Regions from separate parts of the Clostridium swellfunianum genome, predicted to be linked through region 1. Evidence: riboswitches for the same ligand, from Rfam matches in the RefSeq annotation. Region 1 holds a riboswitch; each other region holds the start of a gene.

Region 1 (7,102 bases):
TTAGTTTTCTTCCTAGGTTTCTTATTAGCATTATTAGAAGACTTAGGAGGCTTCACTTCGGTATTGCTGAAAATCATAAAGCTTGTTTTTTTGTATTCCAAGTCAGAAATAGCAGCATTTATTTCTTTCATTATTTCTTTTACGCTTCCAAAACGGTCTGTAGGCACTATGGAAGCGGCTGTTTTAATTATTCTAATTAACTTTTTATCTGCGGACTCTGGATAATTCTCATCAAACATTAGTTCAGTAGGCATGTCTATAGATTTTCCTGTTAGCATAAAAAACATAGTTGCACCTAAGGAATAAATATCAGTCTGGGCATTTGATTGAACATTCACCAACTGCTCAGGAGCTATGTAGCCTCTTGAACCTAAAATTATAGTATCACCTTCCTGACCGTCTTTGTAGGTACGCGCTATACCAAAGTCAATAAGCACTACTTTGTTATCGGGCTTAATCATTATATTTGATGGTTTTAAGTCACGATATATAATTGGTGGATTAAGACTATGAAGATAATCTAAAATACTGCAAAGCTCTAAGGTGATTTGCATAACTGCATCTGAAGTTAATGGACCATTATAATCTATATATTCTTTTAAAGTTTTGCCTTGTATATAGTCTTCAACTATATACAAGTTATCTTCTTCATAAAATATATCAACGATTCTTAAGATGCCAGAATGCTGCAAATTCTTAAGTATATTTGGCTCTGCAAGAAAGTCCATCTTCTTTTTTAATTCACTGCTTACCTCTTTAACAGCCCACAAGTTACCTAAACGATTATTTCTGCATAGATAAACGGTACTCATTCCGCCTTGTCCTAAAACGTTTATTATTTCGTATTTTCCATCTAGTATATGTCCTGGATTTAGCATGAAATTCTCCTTTCAGTTAATACCTTATCTATAAAAGTGTAGTATTATTTATATTTTTTTTCTATAGGAAAATTATATCATAAAAAGTTACATCTTATTCCACCTATGAATAATATAAATAATAAGGGAAGGTTTAATATTAACAGATTGATATTTTTACTTAACCAGATTAGAAAAAGGAGTTGGATGGCAGTGGGACATAGAAGAAAGCCTGCATTAATTACAGATGTTAAAGTTGAAAGTCCTGGTCTAAACCTGACATATCCCAAGGTCAGCGGACTCAAGCATAAAAGTGCTGAGTCTGGCATTAATAGATATATCAAAAAAGAAGTTCACAAGATACTTAAAGGCGAGGGCTATGGAAAAGATGAAAATAAGAAATTTACAGGTGGCTATACTGTCAAGCTTAATAGAAGAGGGACTCTAAGTATTAATATTGAAGTTTATCATCATGTAAAAGGAGAAGAAAAGGGAATAACTATAAGAAAGACCATCAATATAAGCTTAAAGGATGCAAGAGTATATTACTTGAACGATTTATTCAGCAGGAAGTTAAAGAAATCTAAGGTAATTGGAATATTGAATGATATAATTAGGAACCAGGCAACTTTTCAATCTGCTGATCTAATTGGAGAGTTTGATGGAGTTGATCTTAATCAAAGTTACTTCCTGACAGAAGATTCTATAGTTATATATTTAGATAATGAACAGATTAAGTCTTCAGAATGTGGATTTCCTGAATTTGAGATACCTTTTTCAGAGATTGAGGATATAATAAATAGCAAGGGACCAATTGGGAGACTCCTAAGAGATAGAGATGAAAACCTAAATAACGAAGAAACAGCAGACGAGTAATCGTCTGCTGTTTTATTTTAATTATAGTTTTGCATCATCAATACTATTTAACTCATTTTCTATATGTCCTATGATAGAACTTATACAGCCATCTTCGAAAGGCGATATAAGGTTTGCAAGCTTAACTAAGCCCACAAACGAATCGCTTCCCCCTGCCTTGCAAAGTGTTAAATAATCATTCCAAGCATTTTCCCTATTATCGCTGGCTTTTTTAAAGAATTGGAAGGCGCAGATTTGAGCAAGCGTATAATCTATATAATAAAATGGAGAACCGAATATATGGCCTTGTTGATGCCACCAGCTGCCTCTTTCTAAGTAATCATTATCTGCATAGTCTCTGTGAGGAAGATATTTCTTTTCAATTTCCCTCCAAGCATGTTTTCTTTCAGCAGGAGTTGCCTCTGGATTTTCATATACATAGTGTTGAAATTCATCAACAGTAACTCCATAAGGTATAAATAAAAGTGCTTCAGCAAGGTGAGAGAACTTGTACTTATCAACATCACTCTTAAAGAATAAATTCATCCAAGGGTAAGTGAAAAATTCCATACTCATGGAATGAATTTCACAGGCTTCATAGGTTGGAAAATTATACTCAGGAATCTCGTAATTTCTACTGCTGAACACTTGGAAAGCATGACCAGCTTCGTGAGTTAATACATCTACATCGCCTGAAGTTCCATTGAAATTTGAAAATATAAACGGAGATTTGTATTTGCTTATAAAGGTACAGTATCCGCCTCCGGCTTTTCCTCTTTTGCTTACTAAATCCATAAGCTCGTTTTCAACCATAAAGTCGAAAAATTCTTTTGTCTCAGCTGATAATTCATTATACATTTGATTACCACAGTTTAATATGAATTCTGGATCTCCCTTAGGTTTAGCATTTCCAGTTTTAAAGCTGAAGCGTTCATCGTAATATTTGAGTTCATCTAGTCCTAGACGTACTCTTTGTCTTTCCCTAAGCTCTGTAGCTGTGGGAACTATGTACTCTTTAACTTGCTTTCTGAAGTTTGCAACCATTTCAGAATTGTAATCTGCTCTTAACATACGGTCATATCCAAGAGCTACAAAATTTTCATATCCAAGCTTTTTAGCAATCTTATCTCTAACCTTAACAAGCCCATCATAAATCTCATCTAGCTTTTGCTCATTTTCAATCATGAAGCCGTACTTTGCTTTATTTGCTTTTACTCTCATATCTCTGTCAGTTGATATTTGAAAGGGAGCAAGTTGTGAAAGATTTCTTTCTTCGCCTTCGAACATTATTTTAGCAGAAGCCATAAGTTTTGTGTATTCGCTGGAAAGCTTGTTTTCAAGCTGAAGGTCTTCTATTATTTCTGGTGAGAAAGTTTTAATAGTCAGTTCAGCAATATTAAAAAGCTGCTTTCCCCATTTGTCTTCAAGTCCAGTTCTGAATTTGGAGTTAACTAAAGAACTATAATAATTTGAAACTAAGCCTTGATATATAGGAGTATTTTCATCGAAGAAGGTTTGCTCTTCCTCGTAATACTTATCTGTTGTATCGATAGTATGACGAATGCCTACTATTTGGGACATTGATTCAAATTCATTTCTAAGCTCATTTATTTTTTCCATAACTGAGCTTTGAGACTCAAGGCTTTCAGCATTATTAAAGTCTCTTAAAAGTTCATCGAAGCAGGTTTCCAATTCTTTAATATTTGGTCTTTTATATTGGAACTCGCTAAATTTCATGTAGCCCACATCCTTTATAATAAAATCTGAAGATATATTACAATTATATGGTTTAGAGGATAAATTTACAAGATATTGTGTGCTAATTACTTAATAAATATAGCATATTTTTTGATTAAGTATCTTATATTAGGATTAGAAACAATATAGGGAGGAAAATTATGTGTTAAATCCTTTTAAGGTGAACGGTAAAAAGAATATTTTAGCTCTAATAATAAGTATAGTCTTAGCAGAAGGTATAGGTTTTTTAAGCAGTTACATAGGTATGACAGATACGAAGTCCTATGAGAGTTTAATAAAGCCTGCCTTTGCTCCACCAGGATGGGTGTTTGCTGTGGTATGGCCCATTTTGTATCTTTTAATGGGAATAGCGGCCTACAGAATTTGGATGAAGGGAAGAGAAGGTGCAGATACTAGAAAAGCTTTAATCTTATACAGTATTCAGCTGTTTTTAAACTTCATGTGGACTATTATATTCTTCAGATGGAGACTTATAGGTCTGGCATTTTTTGAACTTATGCTTCTCCTAATTTTCATACTGCTAACAACCTTTGAGTTTTTTAAATTTGACAAGCTAGCAGGTATTATAATGATTCCGTACATACTTTGGGTATCCTTTGCAGGAGTTCTTAACTTTACACTATGGATGTTAAATAATATGTAATTATAATAACAATATAACCATATAAATTCTTATATGGTTATATTGTTATATTTTTTTATTGCCATCTCTTAATGTGATTATAGCCTACTTTCAAGCTATATTTATTTGGTTTGTCTGATTTTATTATTGACTTTCTTCTATTCATCCTGCATAATACTATTCGTGAAGTGTAATTAAATAACTAGGATAGAGGCGCGGTCTTTATGAGTACTACTGTGGATGAAAGCATAGTGAAGCAGCAGGAAAGGAAAAATCGCCGAAGCATACAGCAAAAGCTTTAATGCTGTATAGCTGGTTCTGCATAGAATATGTGCAGAACTGTCACAAGTATTTTGTGGAGAGCTATCATTCAGTGGATTTAACATGATGTTTATATTTGTGCGTGTTATTAGGCCTTGAGTGTACTGCTCAAGGCTTTTTTATATGCTTATTCTAGTTTTTACCCTTCAAAAAATTATTTGCCTTTATAGGAGGGGTTTAAGATGGAACAAAATAATAATTTAAAAAAGGACTTAGGTCTTTTTATAGCAACGGCTTTAGTAACAGGGAACATGATGGGGTCTGGAATATTTATGCTGCCTGCAACTTTGGCAGGAAAGGCAGGTCCGGGTGCAACAATGTCAGCCTGGCTTATGACGGCCTTTGGGTCTATACTTCTAGCTTTATGCTTTGCAAGCCTTAGCAGAAGATTACCTAAAACAGGGGGGCCTTATGAGTATTCTAAAGCAGCCTTTGGCGAGTTTTCAGGCTTTATGAATGCTTGGCTTTATTGGAACGGTTCATGGATAGGAAACGCAGCTGTAGTTATTGCAGTGTCAAGCTATGCTGGTAAGCTTATTCCAGCAATAGGCAGCAGTAATCTTGGAGCATTTATATTTGCCACAGCAGTTTTATGGATATTTACACTAGTTAATATAATAGGCGTTAGAATGGCTGGGAAAATACAAACAGCTATAACAGTTTTTGAAATAGTGTTATTCTTATTCTTTATAATCTCAGCTGCTCTGCACTTTGATATTAATAATATAACTCCGATGTTCCCTCAAGGCAAAGGAATGGAAACTATGCCTGCAGCTGCAACTTTAACTTTATGGTCCTTTGTCGGATTGGAAAGTTCTTCTATAGCAGCAGGAGAAATAAGAGACCCTCAGAAGAATGTAGCAAGAAGTACTATAATAGGTATATCTATAGCAGCAATAATGTATATGGCCATTAACTTTTTTGCAATGGGAGCATTGTCACAAGCAAATCTTGAAGCAAGTAAGGCACCAATAGCAGATATATTAACTCAGTATTATGGAAGTGGAATGGTTCAATTTATCACATTGGGAATAGTTGTAAGCATACTTGGAACAACTATTGGATGGCTATTATCTACAGCTAGAGTTGCTTTTGCAGCAGGAGAGGATGGAGTATTTCCAAGCTTCTTTAAAAAAGTTCATCCAAGATTTAAGACACCGCATATTTCACTTATTGTAGGTTCAGTGTTAGTAAATATATTATTGCTCATGAATTATGCTAATAATAAAACTTTAGTTTCAGCCTTTAACTTTACAATACTTTTAGCAACACTTTCCTTCCTGCCTGTATATGCAACTACAGCAGCCGCTGAATTAAAATATATATTAAAAGAGGGAAAGAGATTTAATCTGTTAACTGGAATTAAAACTTTCTTTATACCTGTATCTGCCCTTATATATTCAGGTTGGGCAATTTATGGTTCAGGCTTGGAAGCTGTGTTATATGGACTGCTTCTAGCTGTACTTGGAATCCCAGTATATGCTTATATGAAGTATAAAAATAAAACAACAAACAGTGAAAGCAGTAAGACTGCAGCTTAATCTCAAAAAGCATGCTAATGTATAGTTAACATGCTTTTGTGCTTTTGTAATATTAAACAGCAATATGGGAAAGATAAGCATAGAATTTTTCGATAGGAGGATTACTATGAAGATTAAGAGAATAATTATTTTTGCGCTATGCTTAATGCTTATTGGCATTAGCTACCAATCAGTAAAAGCTGAGTCTCAGCTTAGAGTAATAGCTTCAAAAACTGTTCTAAGACGAGGAGAAACAGGAACGATAACGATACAAGGAAAGCCAAACACAAGCTATACAATAAATACATCCTATGTGCTTGGAGATAGAGAAATATCTGTAGCTCAAATGAGAATGGCAGATGAGAATGGTCAAGCAACTTTTAATTGGGTTGTTGACAACAGAACAGCCCTAGGAACTACAACTGCTACAATTTCAGGCGGAGGAGAAAGAATTGAAGTAGCACATACTGTAACAGAGTAAAAAACAAACTAGTTATCTAGAAAAAAGTTCTAGATAACTAGTTTTATTATTTACATTAACTCATTTGCCATTGTGTTAGCATCATCTTTAGCTTTTTGCACATCAGCATCTTGAGCATCCTTTATTGGATACCAGCCCTTTTGTCTCATTGCATCGAATACTTTATATTGAGTATCCTGAGCATTTTTAAAGTTGGTAACAAGAGTATCTCTAAGATTTGGACATGAAGTTTCAGTTATTCCTGTACTGTAAGCAGAAATAACTTGTTTTTCAGTAGCTAATAAATCATGCATTAGGTCTTTTTCAGTAAGCTTGTTATTCATATCATGTACCTCCAATTTTTATTGGTGAGAATCTAAATAATTTTTTAAACCGTCAAAGCTTTGCTTATGAGTTTGGCTAGCTTGGTTGCAAAGATTTTTCAGGTTCTGATCTGTGCACATGGATGCATATTCGTTGTATTTCTTAGTCATAAGAGCTTCATAGGAGATTTGGTCTTGTATTACCTTTAGATTGTTGCTGTCTAATTGTGGTTTTTGATTTTGTGTATTAGGCATAAAATTCCCTCCTTGATAATTCGGTATTAACCTACAAAATTATTATTTGCATATAAAAATAAAGTATAGGTGGTAATTATATGAAAAACTAATAATTTATATTGAAAGAAAAATGCACAAATAATATTGTG
Region 2 (7,102 bases), 700 kb from region 1:
GCTGAGGGAAATCTCTTTTTTTACTATAAAATTTTTGAGGGTCAATGACCATAAGCCTGCCATCAGGTTCAACAAATACATCCTTACACCTAATGTCAAGCTTAATAAACTTTAGTCTTTCAAATTCCTTTAGTAGCTCTAATATATCTACAACAAGTTTCCTGCTAAGGCCATTCTTCTTTATGTATTTATTTAGAGGCAATCCATCAACATAATCTCTTATCATATAATTCCCGCCAACCTCATATAGTTTTGGGAAGTATTTGCTGCCTCGTACTTTTTTCAATATATGTGCTTCACCATGAAAGTCCTTCATTACATAGCATATTTTAATAACCTTTCCGTCAGGAAGCCTATATACTATGCCGTTGTGTCCTTTCCCAAGAAATTTACACTCGAACAGATCAATATCTGTATACTTGCTAGAATAATTTTTTCTACCCATATATGCACCTAAAGTATTGCTTTCTACTATAATATGAGTAGTAGCTATAAAATGTTACACTAAAGCATCCACATTTCCTTTTAAGCCTATAGCTTCAGCTTCCTTTTGCATGCCTTTTAAGGTTTCCTCGATAACTTTATCAAGCTCCATATCTAGCATTTTTGCTCCGCCTTCAATAAGTTCTCTATTTACTCCAGCAGCGAATCCCTTGGTTTTCCATTTTTTCTTAATAGATTTTAATTCTGTATCTAATATACTTTTGCTAGGTCTCATTAACGCTGTTGCAGCAATAAGACCGGTTAGTTCGTCTGTTGTATAAAGTACTTTTTCCATTCTTTCTTTTGGCTCCACATCAATACAAATTCCGTATCCATGACTTTGAATTGCACGAACATAATCTTCAGGCCAATTTCTTTCTCGGAGTATCTCTCCAGTTTTTACGCAGTGCTGCTCTGGATACATTTCATAATCTAGGTCGTGTACCAACCCTACAATTGACCACTTCTCTACATCTTCTTCACCAAAAAGTTCAGCGAAGTGCTTCATAACAGCTTCTACTGAAAGTGCGTGCTTTATTAAGCTGTCGCTTTTATTAAATTCTTTTAAAAGTTTAAGAGCTTCTTCTCTTGTTGGTTTGTAGTTAGACATAATTCTCACTCTCTTTCTTTTGCTTCATTTCTATTATTTACATATTAGTTATATAATTTCCATGTGTCAAGTGTTTATTGCAAGTGTTAAGTTTTAAAGTTGCATTATATAAAATGTTAAGTATTAGTTTTAACATTTTAGACATAAAGTAAGAGCTATTATAATAAAATTATAGTGTTTTAATTTTATCATTTTAAAATAAATTTTAGACAACATAATATTTGCTAGATGATTGAAATATCCCAATTTTCAATAAATTGTGTTGACAGCAAAAGAAAAAGAGCGATATAATATAATCAGAAAATTAACAAATATATACATAAATAGAGGCGCAAGTAAATGGGTAATCTTTAAGTGTTAAGGAGAAGAACCTTCAATATTAAAGATGAAGGATTTACCTGCCGAAAGAATATGTTTGTTCTTGAACATTTTCTTGGGAGTAAGAGGTACACTTTTATTCTTGCCGTGAATTATCATTCATGGAGAGCTATTTATGTGATGAGAATAAGATTTTCATTGCATAGATGGCTACAGGATGAATGGTAGCTTTTAATTACCATGCCATCAAAGCACTGAGAATCTTCAGTGCCTTTTTTATTTTTTTGAGAAGGGGGAATGATCTTGAAGGCAATTATCAGAGTTAGAATGAGCATGCATGATGCTCACTATGGTGGAAACTTAGTAGATGGTGCTAAGATGCTTCAACTTTTTGGAGATGTTGCTACTGAACTACTGATTAGAAACGATGGAGATGAAGGCTTGTTCAGGGCTTATGAAAATGTAGAATTTTTAGCGCCTGTTTATGCTGGAGACTTTATTGAGGCTGAAGGAAAAATTGTAGGTTGGGGAAACACTTCTAGAAAAATGGAGTTTGAAGCTAGAAAAGTTATTGTGCCTAGGACTGATATCAATGATTCAGCTGCAGATTTGCTTGAAAAGCCAATAGTTGTTTGCAGAGCTACAGGAACTTGCGTAGTTCCAAAGGATAAACAGAGAAAAAGATAAAACTAAATATTTGTATGGGGGATGGGCATGGATAAATTAATAATTACAGCTGCAATTTGTGGAGCAGAAGTAACAAAAGAACAAAATCCTAATGTACCTTATACGGTAGAAGAAATAGGAAGAGAAGCGGAAGCAGCCTATAAAGCAGGAGCAAGTATAATTCATCTTCATGTTAGGTATGATGATGGAACTCCTACTCAGGATAAGGAAAGATTTAGACTGTGTATGGAAGAGATAAAGAGGAGATGTCCAGATGTAATTGTTCAACCTTCAACTGGTGGGGCAGTTGGAATGAGTATTGAGGAAAGGCTTCAACCTGTTGAACTTCTTCCTGAGATGGCAACGCTAGATTGTGGAACCTGCAATTTTGGTGGAGACGATATTTTTGTTAATACAGAAAATATGATAAAAGCCTTTGGTGATAAAATGATAAGCCTTGGAATAAAGCCGGAAGTTGAAGTTTTTGATAAGGGAATGATTGATATGGCAGTGAGACTTCAAAAGAAAGGGTATATTAAGGCGCCAATGCATTTTAATTTTGTTATGGGGGTAAATGGTGGGATAAGTGCAGAACCTAGAGACTTTACTTTTATGAAAGATAGTATTCCACATGGCAGCACCTTTACAGTTTCAGGCATAGGGAGAAATGAATTTCCTATGGCGGTGATGTCTATAATCTCTGGAGGTCACGTTAGAGTTGGTTTTGAAGATAACGTTTACTTATCAAAAGGTGTGCTTGCTAAATCAAATGGGGAACTTGTAGAAAAAGTTGTGAGACTTGCTAAGGAACTTGGAAGAGAGATTGCAAGCCCAGCAGAGACAAGACAAATACTTAGCCTAAAAATATAAGAATACAAGAACATAAAAATATAAAAATATAAAAATATAAGAATATAAGAATATAAGAATATGGGGGTTTATTATGGAAAAGGGATGTAAATACGGAACACATAGGGTTATTGAACCAAAAGGAGTGCTGCCTCAGGCTGCGCAAAAAATATGTAATGATATGAATATATACAGCAATGAAATACTTATTGATGTTCAAGCGCTTAATATTGATTCAGCTAGTTTTACCCAATTAGAGCAGGAAGCTAATGGTGATATTGAAAAGATTAAAGCTAAAATTTTAGAGATAGTAAGTGAAAGAGGAAAGATGCAAAACCCTGTGACTGGTTCTGGAGGAATGCTGATTGGAACTATAGCTCAAATAGGCGAAGATTTACAAGGAAGAGATTTAAAAGTTGGAGATAAAATAGCCTCACTAGTTTCACTTTCTCTTACTCCATTAAAAATTGAAGAAATTACAGATATAAAATGTGAGATAGATAGAGTTGAAGTTAGGGCAAAAGCAATATTATTTGAAAGTGGTATTTATGCAAAGCTTCCAGATGATATGACTGAAAACTTGGCGCTTGCAGCTTTAGACGTAGCAGGAGCCCCAGCTCAAGCTGCAAAATTAGTTAAGCCAGGACAAAGCGTATTGGTTCTTGGTGCAGCAGGAAAATCAGGTATGCTTTGCTGCTATGAGTCTATGAAGAGAGTGGGACCAACAGGAAGAGTTATAGCTATGGTTAGAAAAGAGGAACAAGCTAGGAAGCTTTTAGATTGGGGATTATGCCATAAAGCAATAATAAGCGATGCCCAAAAGCCAGTGGATGTTCTTAATAAAACCTTAGATGCGAACAATGGTAAGGAAGTTGATATTTCCATAAGCTGCGTTAATATTCCTAACACAGAGATGTCCTGCATACTTCCTGTTAAGGATGAAGGAATAGTTTACTTCTTCTCTATGGCAACAAGCTTTACAAAGGCAGCTCTTGGAGCTGAAGGTATTGGCAAGGATGTAAATATGATTATAGGAAACGGCTATACAAAAGATCACGCTGAAATAACTTTAGCTGAACTTAGAGAAAGTGAAACCTTAAGAAAAATCTTTGAAGAGTTATATGTTTAATATTTAGTGTGGGGGCTAACTAATATGAAAGTAAATAGAAGACTTGAACTCTTTAGAGACATACCTGATGAACAGTGGAATGATTGGAAGTGGCAGGTTAGAAATAGGATTGAAACTTTAGAAGAATTAAAAAAGTATTTTCCCTTAACTGGAGAAGAGGAAGAAGGGATTAAGAAGTGCTTAGTTAATTTTAGGATGGCAATAACACCTTACTATTTATCTCTTATAAATATAAATGATAAGCATGATCCTATAAGAAAACAAGCAATTCCAACCGCTTTTGAAACCACGAGGTCTGGAGCAGATTTAGTTGACCCTCTTCATGAGGATGGAGATTCACCGGTTCCAGGATTAACTCACAGATATCCTGACAGAGCCCTGCTGCTTGTTACGGATCAATGCTCCATGTACTGCAGGCATTGTACTAGGAGGCGTTTTGCAGGATGTAATGATTCAGCTATGCCTATGACTCAAATAGACAATGCAATAAACTATATTGCAAAAACCCAAGCAATAAGAGATGTTCTTATATCTGGTGGAGATCCTTTACTGCTGTCAGATGATAGGCTTGAGTATATTATTAAAAGACTTAGAGAAATTCCACATGTAGAAATAGTAAGAATAGGATCAAGAGTACCTGTAGTTATGCCCCAAAGGATAACTGAGGATTTGGTTAATATGCTTAAAAAATATCATCCTGTTTGGCTTAACACTCATTTTAATCATCCAAATGAAATTACAGAGGATTCAAAGAGAGCCTGCGAGCTTTTATCTAATGCAGGCATACCACTTGGAAATCAATCTGTATTGCTGCGTGGAGTTAATGATTGTGTTCATGTTATGAAAAAGCTTGTTCATGAGCTTGTTAAGATAAGAGTGAGACCATACTATATTTATCAGTGTGATTTATCCTTAGGACTTAGCCATTTTAGAACTACAGTTTCAAAGGGGATTGAGATAGTAGAAGGGTTAAGAGGTCATACTTCAGGTTTTTGCGTGCCAACCTTTGTGGTTGATGCTCCAGGGGGAGGAGGAAAGATACCTGTTATGCCTAACTATGTAGTTTCACAAGGTTATAACAAGGTAATTTTAAGAAATTTTGAAGGTGTAATAACTACCTATGATGAGCCTGAGTATTATACTCCAGGCTGCAGCTGTGAGGTTTGCAGAGGGGAACGTGAGGCAGTTAGGGTAGGAGTAGCGGGATTATTAAATGACCAGCAAATGGCTCTTGAACCAGAGGGACTTGAAAGGAAAAAGAGAAAGAAGAAGTCGGTCGATGAATTGGCGCTGACGGTCTAAATGAAAAATAGGTACGGAGGTTTATCGTGGGGAATTTTGATTTGATAGATGTAATAAAACAATATAACTCCGTATCTATAATCGGAATGGAGAAAAATGTTGGTAAGACTACTGTTCTTAATTATATCTTGAGTAAAGCTTGGGGGAGTCTTACTCTTGGTGTTACCTCAATAGGACGTGACGGGGAGGATAAGGACAGGGTAACTTCAACAGAAAAACCAAAAATATTTATTGAGAGTGGTACTTATATTGCCACCGCAAAGGAATGTCTTTTTAAGGGAGATATTACTAGAGAGATTATAGAGGCTACAGGAATCCATACTCCCATGGGAGAGGTTATTATTGCAAGAGCGTTGAGTGATGGCTACGTTGAACTAGGAGGTCCTTCTATAAACGCTTATATGAAGGAGATCTGCCATAAGCTTAGTTTGCTGGGGGGCGAACTTATAGTTGTGGATGGGGCATTAGGCAGAAGGACTTCTGCATCACCAGCTATAGCAGAGGCTTGTGTTTTATCAACAGGAGCCTCTCTTAATAGAAGTATGGATAAGGTAGTTGAGATGACGAGCTACATTGTAAAATGCCTATCCTTGAAGCAGGAAATTGATGAGGAAATTTTAAGCCTAGTAAATAATCAACTTCTTTCTTCAAGAGTAGGAATTATATATAAAAATAAGAGTTTTAAGACTTTAAAGCTAGAAACTTCATTGAATGCAGGAAAAAACATAGCTGAAAGCTTAGATAATGGGGTTAGTCATGTGCTTATTAGAGGAGTAGTTTCTGATAAGCTTATAGAAGACACTATTAAGTGTACAGATAAATATAAAGGTGTTGTATTTTTAATTGAGGATGGAACAAAGCTTTTTTTAAAACATGAAAACTTTAATAAATTTGAAAGACTTGGAGGTCAATTTAGAGTAATTGATCACATTAATTTATCCTGCATAACCTGTAACCCAAAGTCTCCATATGGATATGAGTTTGATAGCAGAGCGTTTTTAGAAAAGCTAAGAAAAAATATCAATTTACCCATAATAGATGTCGTTGGGGGCTAAAGAGTTAATACTCTTTTAGTTACCAAGATATGAATAGGAGGGGAATGAGATTAGATTTTTAGATAGCCAGCAGAGAGAGCAGATAGGGTTCTCTTTTATAATAGATAATTTACAGGTTATGACTCCCTTTGGAGTTGAACTGAAAAATGAAATAAAACCTTTTAGGGAAAAGAAAGTCTTAGAACAAGAGTTTAACAATATTGAGGCTTTTATTGGTGCTCTTCTGAAATATAAAGTGAGTATAGACGAGATTGAAAGAGTGTTTTGCAGAGTTAAGGATTTAAGAAATACATTAAGAAGATTAAGGAGTAGTATTACTTTAGATGATGTTGAGTTATATGAACTTAAGTATTTTTCAATTCTGGTAGAAGAAGCAATATCAGCTTATGAGAAAATGAATTTAAATATAAACACTATAAAGTTTGTTCCCTTAAAAGATATAATCCATATATTGGATCCAGACAATAAAAAGCTACCAACATTTTATATATATGATAGTTATTCAGAAAATCTAAAGAAAATAAGAAGTGAAAAAAGAAGACTTGAAGAACAGATTTATAGGGAAAAGGATACTGCAAAACAAATTAAATTAAAAAGCGATAGATTAGAGGTAGTGATTCTTGAAGAAGAGGAAGAACTAAATGTCAGAAAGCGTCTTACGGAAGAACTTATAAGTTATACAGAGGCCAT
Region 3 (7,102 bases), 1.4 Mb from region 1:
GTCAGCTCAGTCCATGCCTACTTCTATTAACGGGCAACAGCTTTCTATAATTGTAATTAGAGACAAGGATAAAAAAAATAAAATTGCTGAGCTGGCAGGCAATCAAATTTGGATATCCCAAGCTCCAGTGTTTTTAGTATTTGTTGCAGATTTTTATAAAACAAGAATAGCAGCTGAAAAAAATAACTTAACACAAGAAATTCACGAAAGCGTGGAAGGTACTCTGGTAGCGACCTTTGATGCAGGCATAGCTATGGGTGGAACTATAGCCGCAGCTGAATCATTAGGTCTTGGAATTGTCCCTATTGGAGCGGTTAGAAAAAAGCCTTATGACATTATTAAGCTTCTAGGACTTCCAGAGTATACCTATCCGATTGCAGGACTAGTTGTTGGTTATCCTGCAGACGAGTCAGCTAAGAAGCCTAGAATGCCTTTTAAAGCTTATGTGCACTATGAAAACTATAATATGAAAGATGTGAAAGACGCCATAGACGAGTATGATGAAATAATGATTAATTATTACAAGGAGAGAGGCGATAAATCTACAACCTGGAGCAAGCAAGTTTCCGAAACCTACAAGCAGGTTTATTTTCCGGAGGTTTATCCTAGCATTAAAGCTCAAGGCTTCAAAAACGATAAATAGCACAAAAGCCTGCTATGGCTTAAATGAGTCTAGCAGACTTTTTTCTTTAGGATATATTGTCTTAGCTAATTAACTAAAGCTTCAATATATAAATCCTTATTATTCTTTAAATCGATAAAGCCACAATCATCTAGAAGAAGGGGTCTCATCAAATCATTTAAATCAATTTTAATTATTTTGCATATTTTTTTACCATTTAATAATACGCTTTCACCTACATAATAGTTAATAATATGATTTAAAAATATACTGCAAAACTCATAATCCAACTTTCCCAAGCTTTCCTTTTTTATTATCTCTAGAGCTTCAAAGGGACTTTTTCTCTTTTTGTATATCCTATCTGAATTTACTGCATCAAATACATCTGCAATAGCTATTATCCTTGCAAATTGATGTATTTGTGTATCCTTCAAGCCTAATGGATATCCTGATCCATCCAATCTTTCATGGTGCATAAGCACACCATAGCTTACTGATTTGTCCAAAAACGGTATTTCCTTTACATAGTTATAACCTATTACAGAATGAGACTTTATTTGTTTATACTCATTATCATCTAGCGAGTCTGGTTTGTTTAAAATATTTTTATCTATTTTAGTCTTGCCAAAATCGTGTAGAATGGACGCATAGGTAAGTAGATTCAATTCAGCTCCACCAAGACCTATCCACTTTCCAAGTATAGTACTTAGCGCAGCAACATTAACACCATGCCTATAGATAATATCTCCTCCACTGCCATAAAGCACAATATTCTTTATAACTGCACTAACTGACTTCAACTCATCTTGTATTCGGGCTGCAAAACGCCTTACTTCTTCAATCTCTGATAGTTTTAAAGCATCCATATTTTCAAATACTCTTTTTATATCAAAAGCTATTTCATTAAAGTTTTGTTCTACATCCTCAACAGTTTTTACATTGCTATGTTCACTATTATCTTCATAATATATCTCAACTTTATTATAAATATAATTCTCTCGTAGTTTACCAATAGCAAATTTAGTAATCGGAACCCCTTTGCCAATTAAGACAGTGCCATTAGCTACTATTTCCTTAGTTGAAATCATACCCGGAACTAATTCATGGACATATAAAAGCTTTTTCATTCTAGTCACCTTCTATAATTATATGCTAACAAAAATTTGATTTATTAGTTATAATTTCAACATATAAATTATAATTCCTTTATCAAAAGGTGACTAGTTTTGTCGTAATTGATTTATTTATCGACAAACAAAGTTAATGTTAAGCTATTACTTAAACCGGATTCAATGTACGCTTTAAAAACTCCTTTGTACGGTCCTGACTTGGATTGTTGAATATTTGTTCTGGGCTGCCCTCTTCAGCAATAATTCCCTTATCCATAAATACCACTCGATCCGATACTTCCTTTGCAAATCCCATTTCGTGAGTAACTACAAGCATTGTAAGGCCTGAATCTGCAAGTTCCTTCATGACCTTTAAAACCTCTCCTACCATTTCTGGATCAAGAGCAGAGGTTGGTTCATCAAACAGCATTACATCCGGCTCCATAGAAAGAGCTCTAGCTATAGCTACACGCTGCTTTTGTCCTCCAGAAAGCTGTTTGGGTTTTGCATTTATATATTGTTCCATTCCAACAACTTTTAGATAGTTAAGCGCTACCTTCTCAGCTACTTGCCTTGAGCGATTTAGAACCTTGATTTGACCAACCACACAGTTGCTTAAAACATCATGATTATTAAAAAGATTAAACTGTTGAAATACCATACCTAGCTTTGTTCTGTAAACACGAATATCATGCCTATCATCTAAGATGTTTTCTCCGTTATAAATTATCTCTCCCCCACTTGGTTTTTCCAAAAGATTTATACAGCGAAGAAGAGTAGATTTTCCTGATCCTGATGAACCTATAATAGAAACAACTTCACCTTTATTTACAGAGAAATCTATATCTTTTAGTACCTCATGAGATCCAAAGGCTTTGCTTAAATGCTGCACTTCAATTACTTTGCTCATTGAAATTCCTCCTTTTAATAGAGACAGGTCCAAACTCCAACCTTAGTCCCACATATCAATTGCCCCTAAAGATAATTCGGAGCTATAATTCTCTTCCATAATAATTTACCCTAGCCGTTTTGTGTTCTTCTAATTGCATCCTCAGGGGTTTCAACCTGCATTTGGTTTGCATACATAATGTAATTTTCAGGACCATCCAGCTTTCTTTCAACATAACGAAGTATTCTTGTTACTGTAAAGGTCATTACAAAATAAAGTACACAAGCAACAAAGAAAGACTCAAAATAGTGGAAGTTCATTCCTGCAACTGATTTTGTTTGAAAGTACAGCTCTGATACAGAAATTACATTAAGCACAGAGGTATCTTTAATATTTATCACAAACTCATTACCAGTAGCTGGCAATATATTTCGTACAACCTGAGGCAGTATTACATTCATCATAGTTTGGAAGTGGCTCATACCTATAGCATGTGACGCTTCAAACTGTCCCTTGTCAATTGATACAATTCCTCCACGGACAATTTCAGCCATGTACGCTCCTGTATTAATAGACACTATAAAGATTGCAGCCGTTAGCTTATTCATATCAAGACCAAAAGCTTGCTTTGAGCCGTAATAAATTACCATCGCTTGTACAATCATTGGTGTACCTCTAAATATTTCAATATAAACAGAAAGTATAATATTTATGAATTTTAGAAAATACTTTTTTAACCCTCTTTCAGGCATTGGAACTGTACGAATTACCCCAACCAGTAAACCTATTAGAGATCCAACAATAGTACCTATCATAGCAACCAGAAGAGTCATTCCAGCACCACGAAGGAACATAGGCCAATTTTTTGAAACTATTTTAATTATCCAATCAAGACTCATATCTTGTATTAACCTCCGTTTTCATAAAACTGCGTATGCAGCACATTATTTTAATTTGCTGCCGGCTGATTTTTGATCGCAGCATCCATTATTGCTTTACGCTGATCTTCTGTAATTCCCTTTAGTGTATCATTTATCTTAGCAGTTAAATCGCTTCCTTTAGCAACACCTACAGCTATAGCTGTATCATCATCGGAAGTTTTAAAACCTTCCTTAAACTCTACCATTTTGAAGTTGCTGTTTGCTGCTTGTGCGCTGATACCTTCTGGACGTTCGGATACATATCCATCAATCATTCCAGATTCAAGAGCAACTCTCATAACCGGAAAATTGTCCATTGCTGACTGCAGCTTTACATCTTGAATTTGATTTATAACTGAGTAATGGAAGGTATTTAATTGAGCAGTAACTTTTGCACCATTAAACTCCTGAATTGATGCAGCATCCTCATACTTTCCACCTTTCTTAACTACCATAACTAAATTTGATTTATAATAGTTGTCGGAGAAGTCTATAGTCTGTCTACGCTCCGCTGTTGGTGACATACCTGCAACTATTGCATCTATTTTTCCTGAGGTTAAAGCTGGAACTAAACCATCCCATTCTGTTTTAACTACTACTAATTGCTTTCCTAAACCTTCTGCTATTTTCTTTGCTATTTCAACATCATAGCCACCCGCATATTCTGACGAACCTTCAATCTTGACAGCTCCATTTGACGCATCCATTTGTGTCCAATTAAAAGGTGCATAACCTGCCTCAAGACCTACTTTAAAGGTTTCCTGCTTTGGTGCAGATGCAGAAGCATCCTTTTCAGATTTACTTATCCCACATCCTCCTAAAAGCATTACTGCTGATAATGACATTGCAATTAGCACTGATAACTTCTTTCTCATTACTATTCCTCCTAAATATAAGTATTATTTTGATAATAAAAAGCGCTATCCCCTTATGAGGATAGCGCTATCTTATGAGCCAGCGGCCTTAAACTATACGCAAAAAAGACCTGAGGATACCTCAGGTCGCAATACGCAAATTGGACCTAAACCCTTCTTTTCCCATATGAGATAGCACAACTTAATAAGCCGGGTAGCCTATTAAGACAGTCCTGCAGCTCTTAACTGCAGACCCAGCAAGCAACACTGAGAATATTGCAAGCTTCGGCGATATTTCCTTCTCCTTAGTATCAACACCTTCTCAAACTCCACTAAAGACTGTTAAACATCGCGCCTCTACCTCACTAGTAAAAGTGAGGTCTTATTAAATTATGTTTAGAGTTTACTATATTAAAGCAATGCTGTCAACACTTTTTTGAAACTTTTAAAACAAAACAATTCAAAGTCATTGACTAAAACCATTTATAATGGAATGTCCCTTCTCTATCAACTCTCTCAAAAGTATGTGCTCCAAAGTAATCTCTTTGAGCTTGAAGAAGATTTGCAGGAAGAAACTCACTTCTGTAGCTGTCGAAGTATGCTAACGCACTAGAAAAACCTGGCGTTGGAATACCATATTTAACGGCGGTACATATAACCTCTCTCCATGCATCTTGATAACTTTCAAGTATATTCTTAAAGTATGGATCAAGCATTAAATTTGCCAGTTCAGAGTTTCTATCATAAGCATCTTTTATTTTTTGAAGGAATTGAGCTCTTATTATACAACCACCTCTGAATATCATTGCAATACTACCGTAGTTCAAATTCCAGTTGTATTCTTTAGCAGCTGCTTTCATTAGTGCAAACCCCTGAGCATAGGAACAAATTTTGCTAGCATATAAAGCCTTTCTTATTGCTTCTATTAGATCGTTTTTATCTCGATTAAAATCAGGAACTTTTGATCCCTTTAATATCTTGCTTGCTGCTGTACGCTCACTCTTTATGGCAGATATGCAGCGCGCAAACACTGCTTCTGTAATAGTTGGCGTTGAAATCCCAAGATCCAAAGCGCTTTGACTAGTCCATTTACCAGTACCCTTTTGCCCTGCTGTATCAAGTATAACATCAACCATAGGCTTCCCAGTTTCTTCATCATACTTTGTAAATATGTCCTGAGTTATATCTATTAAATAGCTGTCAAGCTCACCCTTGTTCCATTCAGCAAAAATCTCATGAAGTTCTTTTGCTGATAATCCAATCACATTTTTAAGAAGGACATATGCCTCAGAAATAAGCTGCATATCGCCATATTCAATTCCGTTATGTACCATTTTGACATAATGTCCCGCTCCATCACTACCTATGTAGGTGCAGCAAGGCTCTCCATCTACCTTTGCGGAGATAGCTGTAAGAATAGGTTCCACAAGTCTATAGGCATCTTCCTGTCCTCCCGGCATTATAGCCGGTCCCTTAAGAGCTCCTTCTTCTCCTCCTGATACACCTGTTCCGACGAACCTGTAGCCTTCTTTTTCAAGCTCTTTATTTCTTCTTATTGTGTCAACAAAGAATGAATTTCCTCCATCTATTAAAATATCACCTTTAGATATAAATGGCTTAAGTTGTTCTATTGTATCGTCAACAGCCTTTCCCGCCTTAACCATCATAATTATCTTTCTTGGAGTCTCAATGGAGTTTACAAATTCTTCAATAGAATAAGTTCCCACAAGATTTTTGTTCCCTATCTCACTCATAAAATCATCTGTTTTTTCTCTTGAACGATTATATACAGAAACTGTAAACCCTTTGCTCTCTATGTTAAGAGCAAGATTCTTCCCCATAACGGCAAGTCCTATTACTCCTATTTGCTGTTTGCTCATTATATAAGCTCCTTTCTTTTAATTTCCTTGGAATATTATGTACTATACTATGCAATCTACAATATTATTCGCATTAATGATTATAAATTATGCGGCATAGTTAGTTGTTAAGTTTTTTTGATACCTCATCTATAACGGCTTTTCTATCCTCTCCTATGATACTGATAAGTTTAACAGGCATAAAACCATTTTTATAAACTCTATCTTCATTTTTCTCAATTATAGCTATAATACTTTCCTCAAACTTCTCCTGCGTAATTAATCCCTCTCTATAGGTATCAACTAAATCCATTAGCTTTGTAGCTAGTTCTCTCGGGTTTTTATATACTGCTTTCATGTCCGTTCTCCTTTTATAGTTTCTTTATTACTAATATGATACATTTTTTGTGTAAATATTGCAAACACAAATATTCTTTTTTAATAACTTTTATTGAATAAAACAAAACGCACTACCATTAAATCAGTGCGTTTTCTATATTGATAATACTGATTATTCTTGCTTAACAAGCTCTAGCAATTCATTAAATCTTTTAATTGAGTAATCATATTCGCTTACCTCGCCAAAGCCATAGCTAGCATAGATAAATGGAATACCCGCAAACTTTGCCGCCTTTAAGTCTCCTTCTGTATCTCCTACATAAACTGAACTTTTCAGCTTATTTCTTTCTACAACAAGCTTTATATTTTCACCCTTACTAAGTCCTGTTCTGCCTGGGTTCTCAAAATCCAGAAAATATTTGCCAAGGTTATGATATTTTAAAAACACTTCTATATAACCACATTGACAGTTACTTACTATAAACAGCTTAGAGTTACTTGATAATTCCT

The links. A riboswitch is a leader RNA that binds a small molecule or an ion and turns the genes downstream of it on or off. The one in region 1 is predicted to bind lysine.
Region 2: it holds a riboswitch for lysine, as region 1 does, so the genes downstream of both, kal (3-aminobutyryl-CoA ammonia lyase) here and NBE98_RS16060 (APC family permease) in region 1, are expected to answer to the same signal.
Region 3: it holds a riboswitch for lysine, as region 1 does, so the genes downstream of both, NBE98_RS09065 (transporter substrate-binding domain-containing protein) here and NBE98_RS16060 (APC family permease) in region 1, are expected to answer to the same signal.

What each region holds. Positions count from the first base shown of each region.
Region 1 covers NZ_JAMOFV010000006.1:3,405,569-3,412,670, forward strand. Annotated here, with positions in the region: gene NBE98_RS16040 (serine/threonine-protein kinase) at 1-878, opposite strand, end outside; gene NBE98_RS16045 (DUF3298 domain-containing protein) at 1,071-1,733, shown strand; gene NBE98_RS16050 (M3 family oligoendopeptidase) at 1,755-3,449, opposite strand; gene NBE98_RS16055 (TspO/MBR family protein) at 3,613-4,113, shown strand; lysine riboswitch at 4,293-4,466, shown strand; gene NBE98_RS16060 (APC family permease) at 4,596-5,954, shown strand; gene NBE98_RS16065 (hypothetical protein) at 6,061-6,414, shown strand; gene NBE98_RS16070 (spore coat protein) at 6,465-6,737, opposite strand; gene NBE98_RS16075 (hypothetical protein) at 6,756-6,971, opposite strand.
Region 2 covers NZ_JAMOFV010000006.1:2,701,324-2,708,425, reverse strand. Annotated here, with positions in the region: gene NBE98_RS12930 (protein kinase) at 1-445, opposite strand, end outside; gene NBE98_RS12925 (HDIG domain-containing metalloprotein) at 500-1,093, opposite strand; lysine riboswitch at 1,410-1,591, shown strand; gene kal (3-aminobutyryl-CoA ammonia lyase) at 1,715-2,098, shown strand; gene kce (3-keto-5-aminohexanoate cleavage enzyme) at 2,126-2,947, shown strand; gene kdd (L-erythro-3,5-diaminohexanoate dehydrogenase) at 3,021-4,055, shown strand; gene kamA (lysine 2,3-aminomutase) at 4,080-5,357, shown strand; gene kamB (lysine 5,6-aminomutase reactivase subunit KamB) at 5,384-6,412, shown strand; gene kamC (lysine 5,6-aminomutase reactivase ATPase KamC) at 6,462-7,102, shown strand, end outside.
Region 3 covers NZ_JAMOFV010000006.1:1,977,090-1,984,191, forward strand. Annotated here, with positions in the region: gene NBE98_RS09045 (NADPH-dependent oxidoreductase) at 1-643, shown strand, start outside; gene NBE98_RS09050 (HD-GYP domain-containing protein) at 709-1,749, opposite strand; gene NBE98_RS09055 (amino acid ABC transporter ATP-binding protein) at 1,901-2,641, opposite strand; gene NBE98_RS09060 (amino acid ABC transporter permease) at 2,752-3,519, opposite strand; gene NBE98_RS09065 (transporter substrate-binding domain-containing protein) at 3,570-4,415, opposite strand; lysine riboswitch at 4,580-4,762, opposite strand; gene gndA (NADP-dependent phosphogluconate dehydrogenase) at 4,868-6,274, opposite strand; gene NBE98_RS09075 (TIGR04540 family protein) at 6,375-6,611, opposite strand; gene NBE98_RS09080 (HAD family hydrolase) at 6,765-7,102, opposite strand, start outside.